3 regions of the Mesorhizobium sp. WSM4871 genome follow, and region 2 is predicted to be linked to each of the others. Evidence: predicted binding sites of a transcription regulator. Region 2 holds the regulator's gene; each other region holds the start of a gene.
What was found. The regulator PhoB, encoded in region 2, activates phosphate uptake and scavenging genes when phosphate is short. The targets are predictions, from matches to a motif close to TGTCATNNANCTGTCAT.
Positions count from the first base shown of each region.

Region 1 (7,244 bases), on a different contig from region 2:
TCGTCATATTTGCCGTAGAATTCGAGGATCGGTTTTGCCACGGCGTCGTAGGCGTAATGGCCGATGAACCAGCCGGCGATGCCGCCCAGCACCGATGCCACTGTCGCGACCAGCGCGTAGCGATAGGCGCGATCCGGCCGCGACAGCGCCATCGGCAGATACAGCACGTCGGCCGGCACCAGGAACACCGAGCTTTCGACGAAAGCGATGAAGGCCAGCCACCATTCGGCGGATTTCCTTGCCGCCAGCGACAAGGTCCAGTCGTAAAGTCCGCGAAGCATCGGCACTCCTAATGCCCAAGGTGCACAAAACCCAAAGGTGCATAGAACAAAACCCAAAGCGCGCCGCATCATCTCTTCGGACGCGGCGCGCTCCAATGCGCCGTCTGTCTAGAAAGATTTTCCGCGCCGCACAATGGCTGGAGCTTCACGAAGTCGAAAGATGGTATCGGGCCCGCCGCCCAAACGCGAAAGCGGCATCGCCATCCGGCGATACCGCTCGCAACCTTCGTCTGGCGCGCGCTTTGCCTATTCTACTGGGCCTATTCCGCTGGGGCCTACTCGGCCGGAACCGGGCTGAGGCCGACGTCGCCCAGCGGACGCGGCTTGTCTTCCTTGCGTGCCGACGCACGGGCGACCACGCTTGCGCGGTTGACGGACCTGCGCTCGGCGTCGATGCGGCGGATCAGGATTTCCGCTCGCTCGATCGAACCGAGCAGGGCCAGGATCGTACCGCGTTCACCCGCACCTGCATTCGGTCCCAGCGCCAGCGTGCGGGCGCGCAGCTCCTCGACCTCGGGGAAGCTGACATGGCCGGCCGGCATTTTCGGGTTGGCAATGCCGTAGTCGGGCAATATCTCACGCAGCGAGGCGTCGAGCTTGTTCAGCGCGACTTCGACGATGGCTTGCGCCGGATTGCTGAACTTCTCGCGTTTGACGCGCCGGGCCACCTGGTGCATCGATTCCGTCAAGGCAGCCGTGAAGTCGGCTTCCTCGATCAGGCTGGCAATCAGGTCGAGTTGTTCGTAAGGCAGGTCCTCCTTCATCAGCGCGGCGGTGTAGGCACGGATGTCGCGGCTGAGGATGTCGGTTGCAAGATAGTGCTCGCCCGGGTCGGCCGGTGCTTTCTTCGACCCGCGTGCGATGTCGAGGAACATCGCGCCGGCTTCGAGGTGACGGGCCGTCTCCTGCTGCACGGCGGGAACGGCCTTGGCAAAGTCGCTGGCCAGCTTGCGGTCGAGGAATTTCGGCGTCGAGAAATCCTCCGCGTCCTCGGCGTCGGTGTGGCCGACACGCGACAGGACCCGCTCGAACACACCAATGAAGGGAAACAGCAACAGCGTGTTGAAGACGTTGAAGAAGGTCGAGTAGAGGCCGACCGCGACCGGCACCAGAGGAAAGGTCTCCTTGCCGTCGACGATCACCGGAACGGCCGGATCGCCGCCGAAGAACTGCATGGCCCATTCCAGGACCTGGATGGAGACGAAGAACAGCGGAATGGTGATGCACACGCCTATGATGTTGAACGATATGTGCGCGTACGCGGTCCGCTTGGCGTTCTTCGAAAGATTGAGGGAGGCCATCCACGACGTGATCGTGGTGCCGAGATCGGCGCCGAGCGAGAAGGCGACGGCGGTCGTCCAGTCGAGAATGCCGGCGGCGCCAAGGCCCATGACAATGCCGATCGTCGCCGAAGACGAGTGGATCATGGCGGTGACGCCGGCGGCAATGAACACGCATTTGAGAAGGTTGAGGAAGGAATCAGCCTTGAGGGTTTGCAGCAGCGACATGACTTCGGGCAGGTTGCGCAGCGGGCGCAGGCCACCGGTCATCAGGTTCAGGCCGTAGAAGATCAGCGCGAAACCCATGCAGGCGAGCGCTATGTTCTTGACCTTTTCGCTCTTGGCGAAGCAATAGACCAGCGAGAACACGCCGGCCAGGATCAATCCAAGCGGGCCGAGCGGCAGGGCGATCAGTCCGTTGCCAAGCGTGGTGCCGATGTTGGCGCCCATGATGACGCTGATCGCCGGCCGCAGCGCGATGACGCCGGCATTGACCAGCCCGACGACCATGACGCTCATCGCGGTCGACGACTGGATGACGCCAGTGATCAGCGTTCCCGCCAGCACGCCCTTGATCGGCGTTCCCGCCGCCTTGGCGAGAAAAGCGCGCATCCGGTTGACCGAGAGCGCCTGGATGCCATTTGCCATGAAGTCCAGACCGAGCATGAAAATGCCCAATCCGCCGATCACCGGCACGAGGATGTCCTTGAAGATATCTATGTCCATTTCACGCTATCCCCAACAAGTCGCCATTGCGACACCGACACGAAGTTTTCCGTTGCTGTCCGAAGTGGTCGGGCGCCGAGCTTCGGCCCTCGTTTCCCCTCAGTTCGCGAGAGGGGCCTGTCCCGACCAGTACTGCTCGATCTGGCCGACGAGCGCGCTCGGCAACGGCACGTAGCCGAGTGCAGCGGCGTCGCCCGCGCCTTGCGTGAAGGCCAGCCTGAAAAGGTCATGCACGCGGCGATAGCGATGCTCTGAACGCCCCGAAACCTGGACCACCGCAAACACCGCCGTGGAGATCGGATAGGCGGCATCGCCGCTGCGATCGGTCAGGGAAGCGAAGAAATCGGTCGTTTCCCCCCAAGCGATGGAGGTGGCTGCCGCTTGCACGCCTGCGGGATCGGGCTTGACGAAATTGCCGGCCTTGTTGCGGACCGCGGCAAAGGGCAGGCCCGCGCGAAGCACCTGGCCGTATTCGGCATAGGCGATCGCCCCCTTGGTCGCGGCCACGGCGCGGATAAGGGCCTGCGTACCTTCGGCGCCGGTTCCAAGCGGCCATTCGATCAGTGTGTCGGCGCCGAGCCTGGTCTTCCACTCCTCGCTGCTCACCGACAGGAACTCGGTGAAGATATGGGTCGAGCCCGAACCGTCCTGGCGATGGAAAACGCTGATGACGAGATCGGCAAGGGCAACGCCGGGATTGAGCGCCTGAATGGCGGGATCGGACCAGGACTTGATCTTTCCCAGATAGATGTCGGCCAGAACCGGACCGGAAAGGCGCAAGCCGCCCTCCGGCAGGCCCTCCAGATTGGTGACCACCGCGATACCGCCCATGACGATCGGGAATTGTTTCTGGCCGTTGCCGGCAAGATTGGCCGGCGGCACCGGAACGTCGGTGGCGGCGAAATCCAGTTCGGGCTGCTTGAGCCGCATCAGGCCCGCGAGCGAACCGACCGGCTCATAGTCGACGGTCCAGTCCAGCGTGAAGAAGTCGCCGCCATCGGCGCGCGCATTCTTGTAGGCGGTTGCCCATTTGGCGATGACCGGCGCGGCCAAAGTCGATCCGGCGCCGCGGATGGGCTCGGCCCGGGCAGAGGGGCCGGTCAAGGCAGCGGCCAAAGCGACGGCAAGGGCGATGACGCCACCAACGAGTTTCGGCCATATGCCGTGCGACGGTGCAATACTTGTCGGGCTTCCGGAAAACATCGTTTCGACCCCGCTTATACTACCGAAAATACGTGAATAACTGAGGCTTTCAGTCAAAAATCAGTAGATCATATCCCTGGCGGCAAGCCTCAGCCAAAGAGGACAAGATCGCTCCTATTTCCTATTAACTTTTCTTAACGATTGGATGACAGGGATCGCTGCCGCCGGACATTTCGGCGCCAGGGTCTTTCAGTCGGAGGCGCTTGGCCGCCCATTGCGCCCAGTGCTGCCGCGAAATCTTTCAGATCGAATGAAACAGCAGCGTTGCAAAAGCCGGGCCTGACCTGGAGATCGTACGCCAGCTTCGCGGCGGTCGCGAATTGGCCAGTTGACGAACAGGCCTCCAACCGTATAGTCCGCGCCCATCCAGGCCGCCCGGCCTGAGCCCCTATGGCGGAATTGGTAGACGCGCTCGACTCAAAATCGAGTTCCGCAAGGAGTGCTGGTTCGATCCCGGCTAGGGGCACCACCCTTCGCTCTTCGAGCTTCGGGTGGCAGGCCACCCAGGCTCATCAGTTTCGGGTGGCAGGCCACCCAGGCTCATCAGTTTCGAGTGGCAGGCTACCCGGGCTCATCAGCCTCGGGATGCAGGCCACCGGGCTCATTGGCCGAAGGAAGTGTCCTCCGAAGCCTTGGCGAAGGAGGATCGGATGATCAGCCGGGTTCAGCCCATAGTGCGGTCAATAGCCAGAAAACGCCCATCAACATCGCGCCAACAGCCGGCACGACCAGAGTGTATCCCAGCAGGGCGAAACCCGCCTTCGGGCTGCGGGCGAGGAACGCGCCCGCCAGCCAGCCAATCGCCGCCAGGGCGAATATGCCGTAGATGAAGGCTGTCCAGATTTCGTTGCTCATGGCTTATCTTTGCCTGAGATCGTCATCCGGGTCTAGCGCCGTCCCAGCAAGCTCTTCATCCGGTTGCGCAGGATGCGCGCCATGTTGCGGGTCTCGCGGTAGAGATGCAGCTGCGAGGCCGCCTGGCGGGCGAGGCGGTCGGCGTCGGGCGAAAGCCCGATGACCAGCGTGCCCATCGGCTTACGCTCCGTCCACAACCGGCTCATGACGGGGTGGTCGGGCACGGCGCAGGAATCGGTCATCATGATGTTGGGGTCGTCGAGATGCTGCCTGGTCACCTCGATCATCAGCAGCGTGCCCGGCGAATAGGTGGCAAGGGTCTCGTCATAGGCCGTCTTCCAGGTGTAGGCGACGCCGGCCTCGACGAAGACGATCAGGCTGGCGATGGTGCGTTCGTCCAGCGTCAGCGAATGGATGCGGCACAAATCCTGTTCGGCCAGCCGGTGCACGGCCTCGCGGGCGAAGGCGGCGCGGTAGCGGTCGATGGCCATGGCGGTGCGTTCGCGGCCTTTCCAGCCCGCCACCTCCAGCGTCAGGAAGCTTTCGATGGCATGGCGGATGTTTTCCGGTCCGCGCGCCACCTGGTGCTCCAGCCTGCCGAGGTCGCCGAGGCGACGCTTCAGGCGGCGGAATTCGCGATAGTGATGCGAGCGCAAGGAGGCCTTTAGGTAGGCTTCGGCGTCGAACTTGCTTTCAAGCACCGGGCGCTCGGCCTTGCCGGTGATGACCAGCGTCAGGCCATGCGTTTCGGCGACGGTGGCAAAGAGGCTCGCAACCGGGCCGTCGAGCCGGATGTCGGGCAGGACGAAGACTTTCGGCAATTTGAGATGCGGCCGCGACAGCATCGCGAAGAAATCCTCGATGACGCCGACCGGGTCGTCGCGGTCGACCAGCGGCGTGCCGATCGGGCCGAACGGGCTCGACCAGGTGCGCATGACCGGGACGCCGAGCGGCACGCCCGGCCGCTCCACCGAGAACGGCACCAGCAGGCGCAGCCGGTTGCGGTATTCGTCGCCGTCGCGGATCACCGCCAGCCGCACCTCGCGGTCTTCCAGCCTCGGCATGGCCGGCGCCAGGAAGCGCGGGTTGAAGAAGATGTTGGGCTCGATCGTGCGGGCGCAGAGATAATCCAGTTCCTCGACCAGGTCGAAGCCGGCGGAGGCCGGATAGATCGCCAGCTTGCGCTCGGGACGGTTGTTGGCGAGGATCTCGACATGGGCGGGGTCGGCTTCGCGGGCGAGCCCGGCGAGGCCGGACACCATGGCGCCGGCCGGGCCGCCGCTGGTTTCCTCGAGCAAGGGGATGGCAGCCATTACGCGGCTCCTTTTGCGGGCATGAAAATGGCCATGACGATGCCGAGCTTGCGCCAGACCGTGAAGGACAATGCGGCCGCCTCGAAGATCATGGCGAAGGCGGTGGCCATGGCGGCGCCCCACAGGCCGAAAAGCGGGATCAGCACCACATTGAGGCCGATGTTGAAGGCCAGCGTCATGGCGTAGACGGCGGCGCAGATGTTCTGGTTGCCGCTCATGGTGAGCAGGCTTTCGCAGGGGCCGACGGCGGCGCGCGCGACGACGCCGAAGACCAGCAGGAACAGCAGCGGATAGCCCGATGTGAATTCAGGGCCGAACAGCATCAGCATCGGCTCGCCCAGCACCAGCACCACCAGCGCCATGATGAGCGACGGCCAGAAGGTCCACGACACCGTCTCGCGGGCGAAGGCGGCGAGCTTTTCCGGTTCGCCATGGGTGAACTGCGCATAGCGCTGGGCAACGCCGGCCTTGACCGCGAAATAGACGAAATGCACCAGCGCCAGCGTCTTGACCGTCGCGAAATAGACGGCGACGTCGTCGGGATCCATATAGGCGCCGACCATCAGCACATCGGCATTGGTGAGCAGGAAAAAGAAGCTTTCGACCAGGAAGATCGGCAGCGACACGATGAACCATTGCGCGAAATGCACCTTCACCGGGCCGGCTGGGATCTTCTTGTCGATGCGCGACGTCACGCTAAGCAGCTGGCCGATCGTGGTGGCGTAGGTGGCGGCGATGGCGGCGAAGATCGCGGTCCTGGCGTCGGGCGCGTAGCCCAGCAAAAGCATCAGCGCCATGAAGGCCAGGATCAGCACCGGCCGGATCAGGAAGGTCGGCGACAGCGCGAACAGCGCCCAGGAATTCGCCCGCGCCAGCCCCTGCACCAGGTCGGACATGGCGATCATCGGCAGCAGGATGAGGCCGAGGATGAAGGGCGCGACATAGTAGTTTTCGATAAAGGGCGAGAGCAGCCAGACGCCGAGCGCGCCGAGGGCGGCGATCGCGGTGGAGGCAATCAGCACGAACAGGCGGCTGGTCATGACGATGCCGCGCAACTCGGCCAGCATGCCGCGCTCGCTGTATTCGGGAATGAAGCGGATGACAGAGGTGTGGAAACCGAGGCAGGCGAGGTTGCCGACGATGACCATCGTCACCCAGACGAGGACGAAGATGCCGTATTCGAACGAGCCCATCCAGCGCGCCATCAGCACCTGGCTGACGAAGGCGATGACGGCGCTGACGATGCGCACGGAGAAGGCAATCAGCGACATGCGCCCGGCCTCGCCGCGCTCGTCGGCGGTGAACAGCACGGCGTCGATGCGGCCAAGCAACGGCTTTACGCGCAGCGCAAGGCGCTGCGGCAGGAACCGCCCGGCTGTCGTCGCCGCGGAAAAGCGCACCCAATACTCTCCGTTTTCCGCCTCTTTTTCAGGCTTTGGGTGTAGCGAAGACAGATTAAGAAACGGTTGGGTGGCGGTGGAGGGATTGCTCCCTTCTCCCCGTTCACGGGGAGAAGGTGCCGGCAGGCGGATGAGGGGCGGCGCCGGCTTTTTTAGGTTACGCCACGCCCGGCGAACTTAAAACCT
Region 1 is NZ_JBVVPU010000013.1:29,954-37,197, reverse strand. Features, by position in the region: gene AC0L2H_RS24750 (YqaA family protein) at 1-281, opposite strand, end outside; gene AC0L2H_RS24745 (Na/Pi cotransporter family protein) at 557-2,287, opposite strand; gene pstS (phosphate ABC transporter substrate-binding protein PstS) at 2,387-3,490, opposite strand; tRNA gene AC0L2H_RS24735 (tRNA-Leu) at 3,875-3,959, shown strand; gene AC0L2H_RS24730 (hypothetical protein) at 4,145-4,345, opposite strand; gene AC0L2H_RS24725 (GNAT family N-acetyltransferase) at 4,378-5,658, opposite strand; gene AC0L2H_RS24720 (lipopolysaccharide biosynthesis protein) at 5,658-7,058, opposite strand; gene AC0L2H_RS24715 (class I SAM-dependent DNA methyltransferase) at 7,216-7,244, opposite strand, start outside.
Region 1: pstS (phosphate ABC transporter substrate-binding protein PstS) is a predicted target of PhoB. The motif match lies at 3,625-3,641, and genes of this name have one in related genera.

Region 2 (7,244 bases):
GGACTGCAGCGATTGCATCAGAAGCGCACCGAGCATGGCGCCGAGCACCGTGCCGGAGCCGCCGGCAAGCGAGGTGCCGCCGATGACGGCTGCGGCGATGACCAGCAATTCGTCCAGCGTGCCCAGCGCATTGGTCGACGCATTGAGGCGGGCGGACGCAATGGCCGCGCTGATCGCCGCCAGCACACCCATGATCATGAACACTTTCATGGTCACCCAGCGCGTGTTGATGCCGGCCAGTTCCGCGGCTTCCGGATTGCCGCCAATGGCAAAGACATAGCGGCCGAAACGGGTGCGCCTGGTGATGAAAGTCATGACGATGCCGACTGTGACCGCCATCAGCACCGGTATCGCGATGCCATGGGCGATGAACAGGCCGCCATCGGGGACGGTGATGCCGTTCCGCTGGGCGTATTGGCGTACGATGCCGATCGGCCAGGGATAGGAATTGGCGACCCAGACCGCGCCGAGGATGGCCGCGCAGGCGACAACACCAAGCAAGCTCTCCGCCCAGACGGGACGCAGTGGAAACTTGAACCGCTTGCGCTGCGAACGGCCGTTGAGCAGCATGAAAGCGACGGCCAAACAGGCGAGGACGCCGACGATCCAGCTTGCGGTTGCCCCGATCGAGCCACGCGGCCCGCCACCCATGAGCTGGAAAGTGGTATCGAGCGGTGCAACCGTACGCCCGCTCGTCATCAGCCACGCCATGCCGCGCCAGATCAGCAAGCCGCCCAGCGTCACGATAAAGGCCGGAACCTCGAGATAGGCGATGATGAAGCCCTGCAGCGCGCCTATCATAAGGCCGAGCACCACACCAGCAGCCAATGCGATAATCCATATCCAGGGATTTCCCACCTGGAGCCCGATGACGCGGACGAGGAATTCGGCTTGCGCCACGCCCATCACCATGCCGATCACGCCTTCGACGGAGCCGACCGAAAGATCGATGTTGCGCATCACGATGACCAGCACCATGCCGGTTGCCATGATCGCGACCGAGGAGGTCTGCACCGACAGGTTCCACAGATTGCGTGGTGTCAGGAAGAGCCCGCCCGACAGGATGTGGATCCCGACCCAGATGACGAGCAGCGCGCCGACCATGCCGAGCATGCGTGTGTCGAGTTCCGTCGCTTTCAGAAAGCGCGCGACGGCGCCAAGTTCAGAGGCGCGCGCGGTATCGGCTGGCTGGCTAGAGGTCGTGTCGGTCATGATGTCCTCCCACCGGTTGGCCGTCTGGCGCGGATACCGGAAAGCAGCCTAGAAGCTATCCGCCCGCGGCGGAAATAAATCTTTTTGAAAAAACGCCGCGGCGTGGCAGCCGCGGCGTTCATGGTCTTGCGAACGGCTTCAGATCAGTTGCAGGCCGCGACGCTGCCAGCCGCCACGCCGGCGCAGACCTCTTCCTTCTTGATCCAGCCGGCGTCGATGACGACGTTGAGATTGTCCTTGGTGATGGCGATCGGCGTCAGGAACAGCGAGGTGACGGTGTTGCCGCCAGGCGTGGTGAAATCCTTGACGCCGGCAATGTCGGTCATCTTCTTGCCGTCGGCCAGCTGCAAGGCGATCTCGGCGGCATTCTTGCCGAGTTCGCGCGCATCCTTCCACACCGACACGATCTGCGTGCCGAGCGCGATGCGGTTGAGCGCGGCATGGTCGCCATCCTGGCCCGAGACCGGAACAGAGCCAGCCAAGCCTTGCGCCGTCAAAGCCGCGACGACGCCGCCGGCGGTGCCGTCATTGGCTGCAACCACCGCATCGACCTTGTTGTCGTTGGCGGTCAGGAACTGTTCCATGTTCTTCTGGGCGTTGGCGGGGAGCCAGCCGTCCGTATAGGCTTCGCCGACATTCTTGATCTTGCCGCTGTCGATTGCGTCCTTCAGCACTTCCATCGAGCCCGCAAACAGGAAATCGGCGTTCGGATCGGCGCCCGAGCCCTTGATGAAGACGTAATTGCCTTCCGGCTTGACCTTGAACACTTCGCGGGCCTGCATGCGGCCGACTTCCTTGTTGTCAAAGGTCAGGTAGAACACGTCCTTGTTCTCGATCAGCCTGTCGTAGCCGACGACCGGAATGCCTTCGTCCAGCGCCTTCTGCACGGCCGGCCCGATGGCCGAGGCATCCTGCGCAAGGATGATCAGCGCGTTGGCGCCCTGGGAGATCAGGCTCTCGACATCGGTGAGCTGCTTGCCGGGGTTGGACTGCGCGTCGGCGGAAATATACTTGTCGCCGGCGGCCTCGATGGCTGCCTTCATCGCGGCTTCATCCGTCTTCCAGCGCTCTTCCTGGAAGTTCGACCACGACACGCCGATGACCTTGTCCTTCGCCTGCGCGACCGACGCAAGCGTCAGCGACATGGCGACACCCGCCAGGATGGCGGCTGCGAATCTCTTCATGATATCCTCCCTGCGCCACGTATGGCGTGACTAGACTGACCCAAAGGCCGGCACAAAGGCTCTATTTTTTCGAGCCTCGAAAAAATACTGATCCAACACCCGGACGCTGTCAACATCGATTCTGATGGATTTTGATGTCGTGTCGAATTTTTTCGAGCCTCGGAATAAATAATGACAGAACCGTGCCCTTCTGACAGTATTTGTCGGACATTGCCGACGACTGCCGATTTTATGAGCGGCCGCGGCAAGGGAGGAGGCAATAGGGAGGAGAAAATGTCGGTCGGAATCCGCCACGACGATTTGCGCCGGCGCAACCGGGCGATGGTCATTTCGGCCGTGCGCCGCGCCGGCCAGCCGTCGCGGACGGAGATCGCCGCGACCACCGGCCTCAGTCATTCGACCATATCGGCGATCTCTTCCGACCTGATCGGGGAAGGCATCCTGAGGGAGAGCAAGGCAAGCGAGGCCGTTTCCTTGAAACGCGGCCGGCCGCAGGTCGGCCTCGCCCTCAATCCGGAAGCGGCGGCGGTGCTGGCTGTCGTGTTGTCGCTGAATTTCCTTTCGGTCGCCGTCATCGACTATGCCGGACAGGTGGTCGCCGAGGAGCAGCGCCGGCTGGACACGCTGACCATGTCGCGCGAGGAGTTGATCGATGAATGCGTCGCCATTGTGCGGCGCCGGCTCGAAGATCCCGACCTCGATGTCCGCAGCGTCGCCCGCATCGCGCTGGCAATCCAGGGCATCACCGATTCCCAGGCCCGCGCCATGCTGTGGTCGCCGATCACGCCGCTGACGAACATCGCCTTCGCCGACATATTGGAAGCCGAGTTCGGCATTCCCGCCACCATGGAGAACGACTGCAACATGATGGCGGTGGCGCTGCGCTGGCGCGACCCGGACCGCTATCGCGACGACTTCGTCGCCATCCTGCTCTCGCACGGCATCGGCATGGGGCTGGTGCTGAAGGGCGAATTGTTCACCGGGACCCATTCCTCGGGCGGCGAATTCGGCCACATGATCCATCGGCCGGGCGGCGCGCTCTGCCGCTGCGGGCGGCGCGGCTGCATCGAGGCCTATGCCGGCAATTACGCCATCTGGCGCAATGCGAAACAGATGGGTGAGGACGCCGAGCCGGTCGCCGATGTCAGCGACGCCGACATGCGGGCACTGGCCGCCCGTGCGCGCGCGGCGGACGGGCCGGAGAGGGAAGCCTACCGTAAGGCCGGCGAAGCGCTCGGCTTCGGCCTCGGCAGCCTGTTCGCGCTGATCGATCCCGCGCCCGTCGCCATGGTCGGCGTCAGCGCCGGGGCCTTCGATCTTATCGAGCCGGCGCTGCGCCAAGCCATCGCCCAGACTGCCGGCGGTCAGCATTCGGGATCGATCTCCTTCGACACCGAGCCGAATGAGTTGCCGCTGATCCGCGAAGGTTGCGCCATGCGGGCGCTGAGTTTCGTCGACCAGGAGATTTTCGCGCCGGGCATCCAGGTGAAGGCCGGAAAGAAGGACGTGGCCTGAACTCGGTAGCGGCGCCCTAATCTTCCCTGATCGCGTAGCCGGCGCCGCGGATGGTGCGGATGACATCGGGCATGCGGCCATTGTTGACCGCCTTGCGCAGCCGGCCGACATGCACGTCGACCGTGCGCTCGTCGATGTAGATCGTCTCGCCCCAGACATTGTCGAGCAGCTGGCTGCGCGAGAAGACGCGACCGGGATGTCGCATCATGAATTCGAGAAGGCGGAATTCGGTCGGTCCGAGCCGGATCTCGCTCTTCTTGCGATAGACCCGGTGCGATTCGCGATCGAGCATGATATCGCCGACCTTGAGCACGCTGGACAGGACTTCCGGCTTGGCGCGGCGCAGCAGCGCCTTGACCCTGGCCATGAATTCCGGCGTGGAGAACGGCTTGACCAGATAGTCGTCGGCGCCGGTGGAAAGGCCGCGCACGCGGTCGCTCTCCTCGCCGCGCGCCGTCAGCATGATGATCGGCAGCCGCTCGGTTTCCGGACGCATCCTGAGCCGCCGGCAGAGCTCGATGCCGGAAACCGCCGGCACCATCCAGTCGAGCACCAGGAGATCGGGCACGTTCTCCTGCAGCCGGATCTCGGCTTCGTCGCCGCGCGTCACCACCTCGACCTGGTAGCCTTCGGATTCGAGGTTGTAGCGGAGCAGTACCCCCAGCGGCTCCTCGTCCTCCACCACCATGATGCGTGGCGCGATCATTAACCGGTCGCCCCTGTCATGCCGCCGGCGCCGACATCGCCGTCTCGTCCTGCTTCGGACGATTGGCAGGCAGTTGCGAGCCGGTCAGCACATAATAGGCGTTCTCGGCGATGTTGGTGACGTGGTCGCCGATGCGCTCGAGGTTCTTGGCGCAGAACAGCAGATGCGTGCAGGCGGTGATGTTGCGCGGATCCTCCATCATGTAGGTCAGGAGTTCGCGGAACACCGAGGTGTATTTGACGTCGATGCGCTCGTCCTCGTTCCTGAGCTTGGCGAGTGCCGGTGCGTCCTTTGCGGCATATTCCTCGATCACGCCTTGCACCTGGATCAGCACCAGTTGCGCCATCGCGTCGATGGAGTGCGACAGGTCGCGCGGCGTGACACTGAGGCCGACGGTGCCGACGCGCTTGGCGATGTTCTTGGCAAGGTCGCCGATGCGCTCGAGATCACCGGCCATGCGGATCGAGCCGACCACCGCGCGCAGATCATTGGCCATCGGCTGGCGCTTGGCGATCAGCGTGATGGCGCGATCGTCCAGCTCGCGCTGGCGCGCATCCATGATGGCATCGTCGGAAACGACGCGCTGCGCCAGCGTGTTGTCCGAGTTCAGCAGTGCCTTGGTCGAGCCGCTGACCATCGAGCGGGCTAGATCGCCCATGTCGCTGATCAGCTTGCTGATCGCTCCGAGATCCTCGTCGAAAGACGCAACCGTATGATGTTCACCCATGATCCTGTCCTTCTATGCGTGGTCGCAACCGCTCAGCCGAAGCGGCCGGTGATGTAGTCCTGGGTGCGCTGGTCGTCGGGATTGGTGAACATCTTGTCGGTCGCGCCCTCTTCGACCAGGTAGCCGAGATGGAACATCGCCGTGCGCTGCGACACGCGCGCTGCCTGCTGCATCGAGTGGGTGACGATGACGATCGTATAGTTTTGGCGCAGCTCATCGATCAACTCCTCGACGCGAGCGGTGGCGATCGGATCGAGCGCCGAGCAGGGCTCGTCCATCAGGATCACCTCCGGCGACACGGCGATGGCGCGCGCGATGCACAGACGCTGCTGCTGGCCGCCGGAAAGACCGGTGCCGGGCTCCTGCAGGCGATCCTTGACCTCGTTCCAGATCGCCGCCTTCTTCAAGCTGGATTCGACGATCTGGTCCATGTCCTGCTTGCGCTTTGCCAGCCCGTGGATGCGCGGGCCATAGGCGACATTCTCGTAGATCGACTTCGGGAACGGGTTGGGCTTCTGGAACACCATGCCGACGCGGGCTCTCAATTCGACGACATCGATGTTCTTGTCGTAGATATCCTCTTCGTCGAGGGTGATCTTGCCGGTTACCCGCGCCGAGTCGATGGTGTCGTTCATGCGGTTGAGGCAGCGCAGGAAGGTGGACTTGCCGCAGCCGGAGGGGCCGATCAGCGCCGTCACCTGGTTCAGGCGCACGTCAAGGTTGACGTCGAACAGCGCCTGTTTCTCGCCATAGAAGACGCCGACCTTGTCGCCGCGCATCTTGATGACTTCGTTCGACTTGGCGCTCATTTTTTCGCCCACTGCATTTTCAAGAGACTGTTCGGTCATGATGTTCATACCAAAATGCCTTTTTTCTACCAGCGCCGCTCGAACCGACGCCGAAGCACGATCGCGGTGATGTTCATGGCCATGAGGAAGACGAGCAGAATGATGATGGCGCCCGACATGCGCTCGACGAAAGCGCGTTCGGCCTCATTCGCCCACATGTAGATCTGCACCGGCAGCGCAGTCGCCGGATCGAAGGGCGTCTTCGGATAGTCAGCGACGAAGGCCACCATGCCGATCAGGAGCAGCGGCGCGGTTTCGCCGAGCGCGCGCGCCAGGCCGATGATCGTGCCTGTGAGGATGCCTGGAGCGGCCAGCGGCAGAATATGTTGGAACACCATCTGCATCTTGGAAGCGCCGAGGCCGAGCGCAGCGGAGCGGATCGACGGCGGCACGGCGGCCAGGGCGGCACGCGTCGCGATGATGATCGTCGGCAGCGTCATCAGCGTCAGCACCAGACCGCCGACGAAAGCCGCGGAACGCGGCATGCCGAGGAAATTGATGAAGACGGCAAGACCGAGCAGGCCGAAGACGATCGACGGCACCGCAGCGAGATTGTTGATGTTGACTTCGATCAGGTCGGTGAAGCGGTTCTTCTTGGCAAACTCCTCCAGATAGATAGAGGCGGCAACGCCGATCGGCAGCGCCAGCAGCAGCACGATTATCATCATGTAGAACGAGCCGATGATCGCCACGCCCATGCCGGAGGTTTCCGGACGGCTGGAGGCGCCATAGGTGAACAGGCCGGTGTTGAAATGCTCGGCCATGGCGCCGTCCGCCTTGAGCTTGTTCATCCAGGCGATCTGCTGGTCCGAGACCTTGCGGCGCGCTTCCTCGACACTGAGGTCGATCTGTCCCTTGAAGGCCGAATCAAGATTGGCGGCGGCGAGGATGTTGACGTCGCGCGTCGTGCCGATCACCGACGGATCGGCGGCGACGATGTCGCGCAACTGGACGCGCGCACCCTCTGACAGAAAGCCCTTGAGCCTCCGGATCATCGGCTTGTCGTCGGGATTGATACCGAGCTTGGCGACCAGCGCGTTTTCGGCGAGCTT
Region 2 is NZ_JBVVPU010000016.1:39,060-46,303, reverse strand. Features, by position in the region: gene AC0L2H_RS27745 (sugar ABC transporter permease) at 1-1,212, opposite strand, end outside; gene xylF (D-xylose ABC transporter substrate-binding protein) at 1,356-2,396, opposite strand; gene AC0L2H_RS27735 (ROK family protein) at 2,670-3,911, shown strand; gene phoB (phosphate regulon transcriptional regulator PhoB) at 3,928-4,617, opposite strand; gene phoU (phosphate signaling complex protein PhoU) at 4,634-5,344, opposite strand; gene pstB (phosphate ABC transporter ATP-binding protein PstB) at 5,377-6,201, opposite strand; gene pstA (phosphate ABC transporter permease PstA) at 6,219-7,244, opposite strand, start outside.

Region 3 (7,244 bases), on a different contig from region 2:
TCGTTGAACTCCTGCTTGCCGAAATACAGGGCAACGCCGGCTGCCAGAACCACCAGCATGATCGAGGAGATGACGAAGTTCATGAACACGACGAACTGGCTGCGCGAGGCGCGCGAGCGCTTGGGCGGCGGCGTGCCGGCTTCAGGCCGCAATGCCTCGCTGGCCGTTTTCGGCACGATCGGGGCTGGCGGTACGGGCCGCTGCCCTAATTCCCCGTTGTCCGCCGAATTTGTGTTCATGGCGCCCTACCCTTTGATCTTGCAGCGAATCCCCTTGGGCAGAGTAGGGGCGAATATGGCAAAATTGACGATATGCGCGTGCCGTGCCGGTCGGCGCACAGGTCAGCCATTGTAGCGCTGGAAGACCAGCGAGGCGTTGGTGCCGCCGAAACCGAAGGAATTGGACAGCGCCACGTCGATCTGGCGGGCACGCGGTTGGTTCGGCACCAGGTCGATCGCCGTTTCGCGCTCGGGATTGTCGAGGTTGATGGTGGCCGGCGCGATGTTGTCGCGGATGGCGAGGATCGAAAAGATCGCCTCGGCCGCACCGGCCGCTCCCAGAAGATGGCCGATCGACGACTTGGTCGACGACATCGATATTTTCGACGCGGCATTGCCGACCAGACGCTCGACGGCGCCGAGTTCGATCGTATCGGCCATGGTCGAAGTGCCGTGCGCGTTGATGTAGTCGACATCGGCGGGCGTCAGCCTGGCCCGTTTCAGCGCCGCCGTCATGCAGCGGAAGGCGCCGTCGCCGTCTTCGGCGGGTGCTGTGATGTGATAGGCATCGCCGGTCAGGCCGTAACCGGTGACCTCGGCATAGATCCTGGCGCCGCGCGCCTCGGCATGTTCGAGGGCTTCCAGCACGACGACGCCGGCGCCCTCGCCCATGACGAAGCCGTCACGGTCGCGATCATAAGGGCGCGAGGCCGTTTGCGGAGCGTCGTTGCGCTCGGTGGACAGCGCCCGGCAAGCGGCGAAGCCGGCGAGCGAAAGCCGCGTCACCGGTGCCTCGGCGCCGCCCGCGACCATGACGTCGGCATCGCCCCACATGATCAGCCGGGCGGCATCGCCGATGGCATGGGCGCCAGTGGAGCAAGCGGTGACCACGGCGTGGTTGGGGCCTTTCAGCCCATGCCGGATCGAGACCTGGCCGGAGACGAGATTGATGATCTGGCCGGGGATGAAGAACGGGCTGATGCGGCGCGGACCGCGCTCCTTGAGAATCATCGCGTTCTCGGCGATGCCTTCGATGCCGCCAATCCCGGAACCGATCAGCACGCCGGTGGCACACTGCTCCTCATGCGTCTTCGGCGTCCAGCCGGAGTCCTTCAGCGCCTCGTCGGCGGCCGCGATCCCGTAGAGGATGAAGTCGCCGATCTTGCGCAGTTCCTTCGGCTCGAGAACGGCCTCCGGATTGAAGGTGGCGTTCTCGCCGTTGCCACGCGGAATGACGTGGGCGATCTTGCAGGCAAGATCCTCCACTTCGAACTCGGTGATGCGCTTGGCGGCGCTGCGGCCGGTCAGGAGTTCCTTCCAGCTATGCTCGAAGCCCATGCCGAACGGCGAAAGCAGCCCCAGGCCCGTGACGACGACACGCCTCATCGCAGGTGCTCCAAGGTGATGCCTGCGGAAAGCTTCAGGCCGAGGCCTTGTCGATGTACTTCACGGCATCGCCCACGGTCAGGATGGTCTCGGCCGCATCGTCGGGAATTTCGACGCCGAACTCTTCTTCGAACGCCATGACGAGTTCGACCGTGTCGAGACTGTCCGCGCCCAGATCATCGATGAAGCTCGCCTGCTCCGTCACCTTGTCGGCATCGACGCCAAGGTGTTCGATGACGATCTTCTTGACGCGCTCTGCGGTGTCACTCATTTGGGCATCCTCGTCTTTTGTTTGTCTGTCTTCGTTAGCGGGCGGAATGCCGCTAATCAAGCTGAAAGATGGTCCCGGCGGATACGCAACGCCACCGGGCCGGTTTTTGCCCGAACCGCCGGGTTGCGGGCCGCATTACACGAAAAATGGCTTAGGTCCAAGCCGAAATGGGGGGTTTTCCCGCAACTGTTAGATCATCGCCATGCCACCGTTAACATGGATGGTCTGACCGGTGACGTAGGCTGCCTCGTTGGAAGCAAGGTAGGCTACGGCGGAAGCGACTTCGGCGCTGGTGCCCATGCGCCGTGTCGGGATTGCCGCCATGATCGCCTCTTTCTGCTTGTCGTTGAGCTTGTCGGTCATCGCCGATTCGATGAAGCCCGGCGCGACGCAATTGACGGTGATGTTGCGGGTGGCGATCTCCTGCGCCAGCGACTTGGAAAAACCGATCATGCCGGCCTTGGAGGCGCAGTAATTGGCCTGGCCTGGATTGCCGGTGACGCCGACGACCGAGGTGATGTTGATGATGCGGCCGTGCCGGCGGCGCATCATCGGATGGGTGAGTTCGCGGGTCAGCCGGAACACGGCGGTCAGGTTGACCTCGAGCACGCTGTCCCAGTCGGCGTCCGCCATGCGCACGAACAGCCCGTCCTTGGTGATGCCGGCATTGTTGACGAGAATGTCGATGCCTTCGAGATCGGCCTCTGCCTTCTGGCCGAGCGCCTTGACCTCGTCCCGGTTCGAAAGATTGGCTGGAAACAGTTTGACCCGGTCGCCGAGTTCGGCGGCCAGCGCCTCGAGTTTCTCGATACGGGTGCCATGCAGGCCAACGATGGCGCCTTGCGCATGCAGCACCCTGGCGATCGCCTCGCCGATGCCCCCCGATGCGCCGGTGACGAGCGCCTTGCGGCCAGTCAGTTCGAACATTTTTTGTCTCCCGATCTTCAGAGAGCACCCTTCACACGGGTGCGTCCAAATCGCCAGCGGATTATGCCAGCGCCGCCAGCGTCGCCTCGACATCAGCCGCCGTGCCGATAGCGCCGGTGGTGATGTCGCGGTTGATGCGGCGCGCCAGTCCCGACAGCACCTTGCCGGCGCCTATTTCATAGAGCGTTGTAACGCCGTTGGCGCCGAACCATTCCACCGTCTCGCGCCAGCGCACACGGGCGACAACCTGCTCGACCAGACGCCGGGCGATCTCGTCCGGATCGCTGGTCGGGGTGACAGTGACGTTGGAGATGATGGGAACCACGGGCGCGGCTTTCGCCACCCCGGCCAGCGCCTCGCGCATGATCTCGGCCGCCGGCTTCATCAGCGCCGAATGGAAAGGCGCCGAGACCTGCAGCATCAGTACCCGCTTGGCGCCTTTTTCCGTGCATAGTCTTGCCGCCAGTTCGACCCCGGACCTGGCGCCGGAGATGACGAGTTGGCCACCGCCATTGTCGTTGGCGATCTGGCAGACTGACCCGCTGGACGCCTCTGCGCAGGCGGCTTCGACGTCAGCCTGTTCCAGCCCGATGATCGCCGCCATGGCGCCCTCGCCGGGCGGCACCGCCGCCTGCATGGCGTTGCCGCGGATGCGCAGCAGCCGGGCGGCGTCGGCGATCGAAACGAAACCGGCGGCGGCAAGTGCCGAATATTCGCCGAGCGAATGTCCGGCGACATAGGCGACCTTGTCCTTCAGCGAGAAGCCGCGCGATTCCAGCGCCCGGATCGCGGCAAGCGAGACCGCCATCAGCGCCGGCTGCGCATTGGCGGTAAGCGTCAGCGTTTCTTCCGGCCCCTCCCAGATCAGCCTCGACAGGTTTTCGCCGAGCGCGTCGTCGACCTCTTCGAAGATCTTCCGCGATTCCGGAAATGCTTCGGCGAGATCCTTACCCATGCCGACAGCTTGGCTGCCCTGTCCCGGAAAGGTGAATGCAACGGCCATATGCGGCTCCCAGAGGCTGGTTTTCCCTGCCTGTGACCAAGGCGGCCGGGCAAGTCAAGCCCGCGATGGGCCGATCCGCGCCGGTTTCGGCACAACGGAGGCGGCCGAGCGCCTGTTCCAAAAGGCTTTTTGGCGATCACTCATGATGAAAATCGCTCACGAATCGTTTGCTGGCTCTTCTTATTTTCGCCACAGGCGCTAGCTTTTCGTGACAGTACGATGACATTTCAGTGAAGCTAATGTTACGGGCCGGGGAAAGATCAAGGTGGCAAGGATTAGGAAGAGCGCGGGCAAGGCTGCGCCACAGTTTCTGGAAGGCGATCCGTCCACCGGCTATCTGCCGGGGCGGAAAGGGCCGGTTATCCGCTATGGCCTGGCCAGCCTGCTCGCCGCCACCATCCTGGTGTTTGCGATCGAATTGATCGTGCGCGGCGATTTCGCCGGCACCGTTTCCTTCTTCCTGCAGCCATTCAAGCCGGGCTGGACCACCATCATCATCTTCGCGCTGGTGCTGGTCGGCCTCGACGCCGTGCTCGGCCGCAGCCACCAGAGCCTGATGATCGTCGCGCCGCTGGCGCTGGCGCTGGCCTTCGTCGGCCATCAGAAATCGCATTATCTCGGCGACCCGCTCTATCCGACCGATTTCCTCTATTCGCGCCAGATCGTGGCGCTGATGCCGCTTCTGGTGCGCGATCGCCCGGGAACCGCCATCGCCATGGCGGTCGGCATCATCGGCGGCCTGTCGCTGCTCGTCTATGGCTGGCGGCTATGGCGCCGGCGGGTGCCGGCACTCAGCCACAAGGGCCGCCTCGCCCGGTTGGCGCTGACGGTGCCACTGCTCGCCTTTTTCGTCTCGATCATGGATTATGCCACCTTCTCGTGGACCCGCGACCGGCTGCAGATCATCCCGATCATGTGGGACCAGAAGGAGAATTACGCTTCCAACGGCTTCGCGCTTGCCTTCGCGCTCAATGTGCCGATGGCGCATGTCTCGGCGCCGGCAGGCTATTCCGACAAGGCGATCGCGGCGATCGACAGGCCCGGTGTGAAGGCCACGATGCCGACAGAGAAGCCGGACATCATCGTCGTCATGAGCGAATCCTTCTGGGATCCGACCAAGCTGCCGGGCGTCACCATCACGCCCGACCCGATCCCCAATGTACGAGCGTTGCGCTCGGGCTACATGTTCTCGCCGGAATTCGGCGGCATGACCGCCAACATCGAGTTCGAGGCGCTGACCGGCTTTTCCAACGCCTTCCTGCCGGCAGGCAGCATTCCCTACCAGCAATATGTGCGCTCGCCGACGCCCTCGCTGGCGACCTTCCTGAAAAGCGAAGGCTACCGGGCACGCGCCATCCATCCCGGCACCAACTGGTTCTGGAACCGGGGCGCGGTCTACGCCGATTTCGGCTTCAACGACTTCAAGTCGGAAGAGACTTTGCCGCCGATGCAAAAGCGCGGGCCGCTGGCATCGGACGCGTCGATGACCGACGAGATCATCCGCGAGGCCGACGCCAGCGCCGATCCTGTCTTCTTCTTCGCCGTCAGCCTGCAGAACCACGGGCCCTACGAACCCTATCGCTACTACAATCCGACCCACAAGGTGCAGGCCCCGATCAGCCAGTGGGCGCGTGAATCGCTGTTGAGCTACACGGAAGGCTCTTCGGACGCGGACCGCGGCCTTGAGCGCCTCATAGAATGGGCCAAGAAACGCGAGCGGCCCACGGTCATCGCCTTCTTCGGCGACCATCTGCCGCCGCTTGGCCCGGTCTATGTCGAGACCGGCTTCATGAAGGACAATGTCGCGCCGCGCAAGGAGGCGGCCGACCAGATGCTGCAGCATCACCAGACGCCGCTGGTCGTCTGGTCGAATCGCACGGGTCCGGCCGAGGACATGGGCGCGGTGAGCCCAGCCTTTCTGCCCTATCATATCCTGACGACCGCCGGGATCAGCCATCCCTACTACACCGGCTTCCTTGGCCAGATGCGAGAGCGCTACCGCGTCGTCGACCGCAATTTGTTGCTGACGCCGACGGGCGAAGCCGTCCCCGACTGGGCACGGCAGAAGAACATCGACCCGGCCATCAACAATTTCCGCCTGCTGCAGTACGATATGATGTTCGGCAAACGGCGCGCGGCGCCCGACTTCTTCCCCGAAACGGTGAACAAGCTCGGCCCGCATACGAGCTGAGCGCCATACCGTCCGCGCAGCGGCCGATTTTCCGCTTGCCCTTGCCTTCCGGCCGGATTGCTGTATAGACGCCCGCAATCTGCCGGTCCTTGCTGGGGGCTGAACGGAGGGCCGGAGGTTTTTTCGAAAACCTTCGCGTGAAGCCAGAAGCGCTTCCGCCTCCCGTGTCTCCGCTCTCGACCGTCTCGTGATGCTCCTTTCTTCCCCGCTCCAGCGGGTCAGAGAAGTTGCAGAGGCTTTTGCCGCCGGGAACCGGGAGAGAAACGAAGAAAGGCAAAGAACTATATGGCTCTCTACGAACATGTGTTTCTTGCCCGGCAGGACCTCTCGCAGCAGCAGGTCGATGCGCTTGTCGAACAGTACAAGGGCGTCATCTCAGCAAATGGCGGGTCCGTCGGCCGGGTCGAGAACTGGGGACTGAAGTCCCTCACCTACCGGGTCAACAAGAACCGGAAGGCCTACTACACGCTGATGGACATCACCTGCCCGCCGGCCGCGCTCAACGAGATGGAGCGCCAGATGGGCCTGTCCGAGGACGTGCTGCGTTTCCTCACCATCAAGGTCGATGCGCATGAGGAAGGCCCGTCGGCGATGATGCAGAAGCGCGAAGAGCGCTCGGAGCGCGGCGGCTTCGGCGACCGTGATCGCGGCCCGCGCTCATTCGGCGACCGCGATCGCGGCGACCGTGGCGATCGTCCGCCGCGCAGCTTCGGCGACCGCGACCGCGGCGACCGTCCGCCACGCAGCATTGAAGGGGGTGCAGAATAATGGTCGACATCAATCAGATCCCGACCCGGCGCCCGTTCCACCGTCGCCGCAAGACCTGCCCGTTCTCCGGCGCCAACGCGCCCAAGATCGACTACAAGGACGTTCGTCTTTTGCAGCGCTACATTTCCGAGCGCGGCAAGATCGTGCCGTCGCGCATCACCGCCGTCAGCCAGAAGAAGCAGCGCGAGCTCGCCAAGGCGATCAAGCGCGCCCGCTTCCTCGGCCTGCTGCCTTACGTGGTTCGCTAAATCTTTAGAAGCGGGCGGTTCGCCGCCCGCTTTTTTTCACCGACCGTGACGGGCACAGCCGGTTCGAGCGTCAAATCCCGAGTTGGATTTCGGAAGAAATCCTAACTGCCGACAGGCAGGACAGCGACACCAGCGCCAAGGCGCTCAAGCTTCCTGACCTGTTCCGATGAATTCGGCGTCCGCGCCTAACCTAAAGGAACAAAACCATGGAAGTCATTCTCCTCGAACGCGT
Region 3 is NZ_JBVVPU010000010.1:75,856-83,099, reverse strand. Features, by position in the region: gene mltG (endolytic transglycosylase MltG) at 1-239, opposite strand, end outside; gene fabF (beta-ketoacyl-ACP synthase II) at 342-1,604, opposite strand; gene AC0L2H_RS20935 (acyl carrier protein) at 1,639-1,875, opposite strand; gene fabG (3-oxoacyl-[acyl-carrier-protein] reductase) at 2,065-2,802, opposite strand; gene fabD (ACP S-malonyltransferase) at 2,864-3,805, opposite strand; gene AC0L2H_RS20920 (LTA synthase family protein) at 4,071-5,996, shown strand; gene rpsF (30S ribosomal protein S6) at 6,282-6,764, shown strand; gene rpsR (30S ribosomal protein S18) at 6,764-7,012, shown strand; gene rplI (50S ribosomal protein L9) at 7,219-7,244, shown strand, end outside.
Region 3: AC0L2H_RS20920 (LTA synthase family protein) is a predicted target of PhoB. The motif match lies at 4,014-4,030, and genes of this name have one in related genera.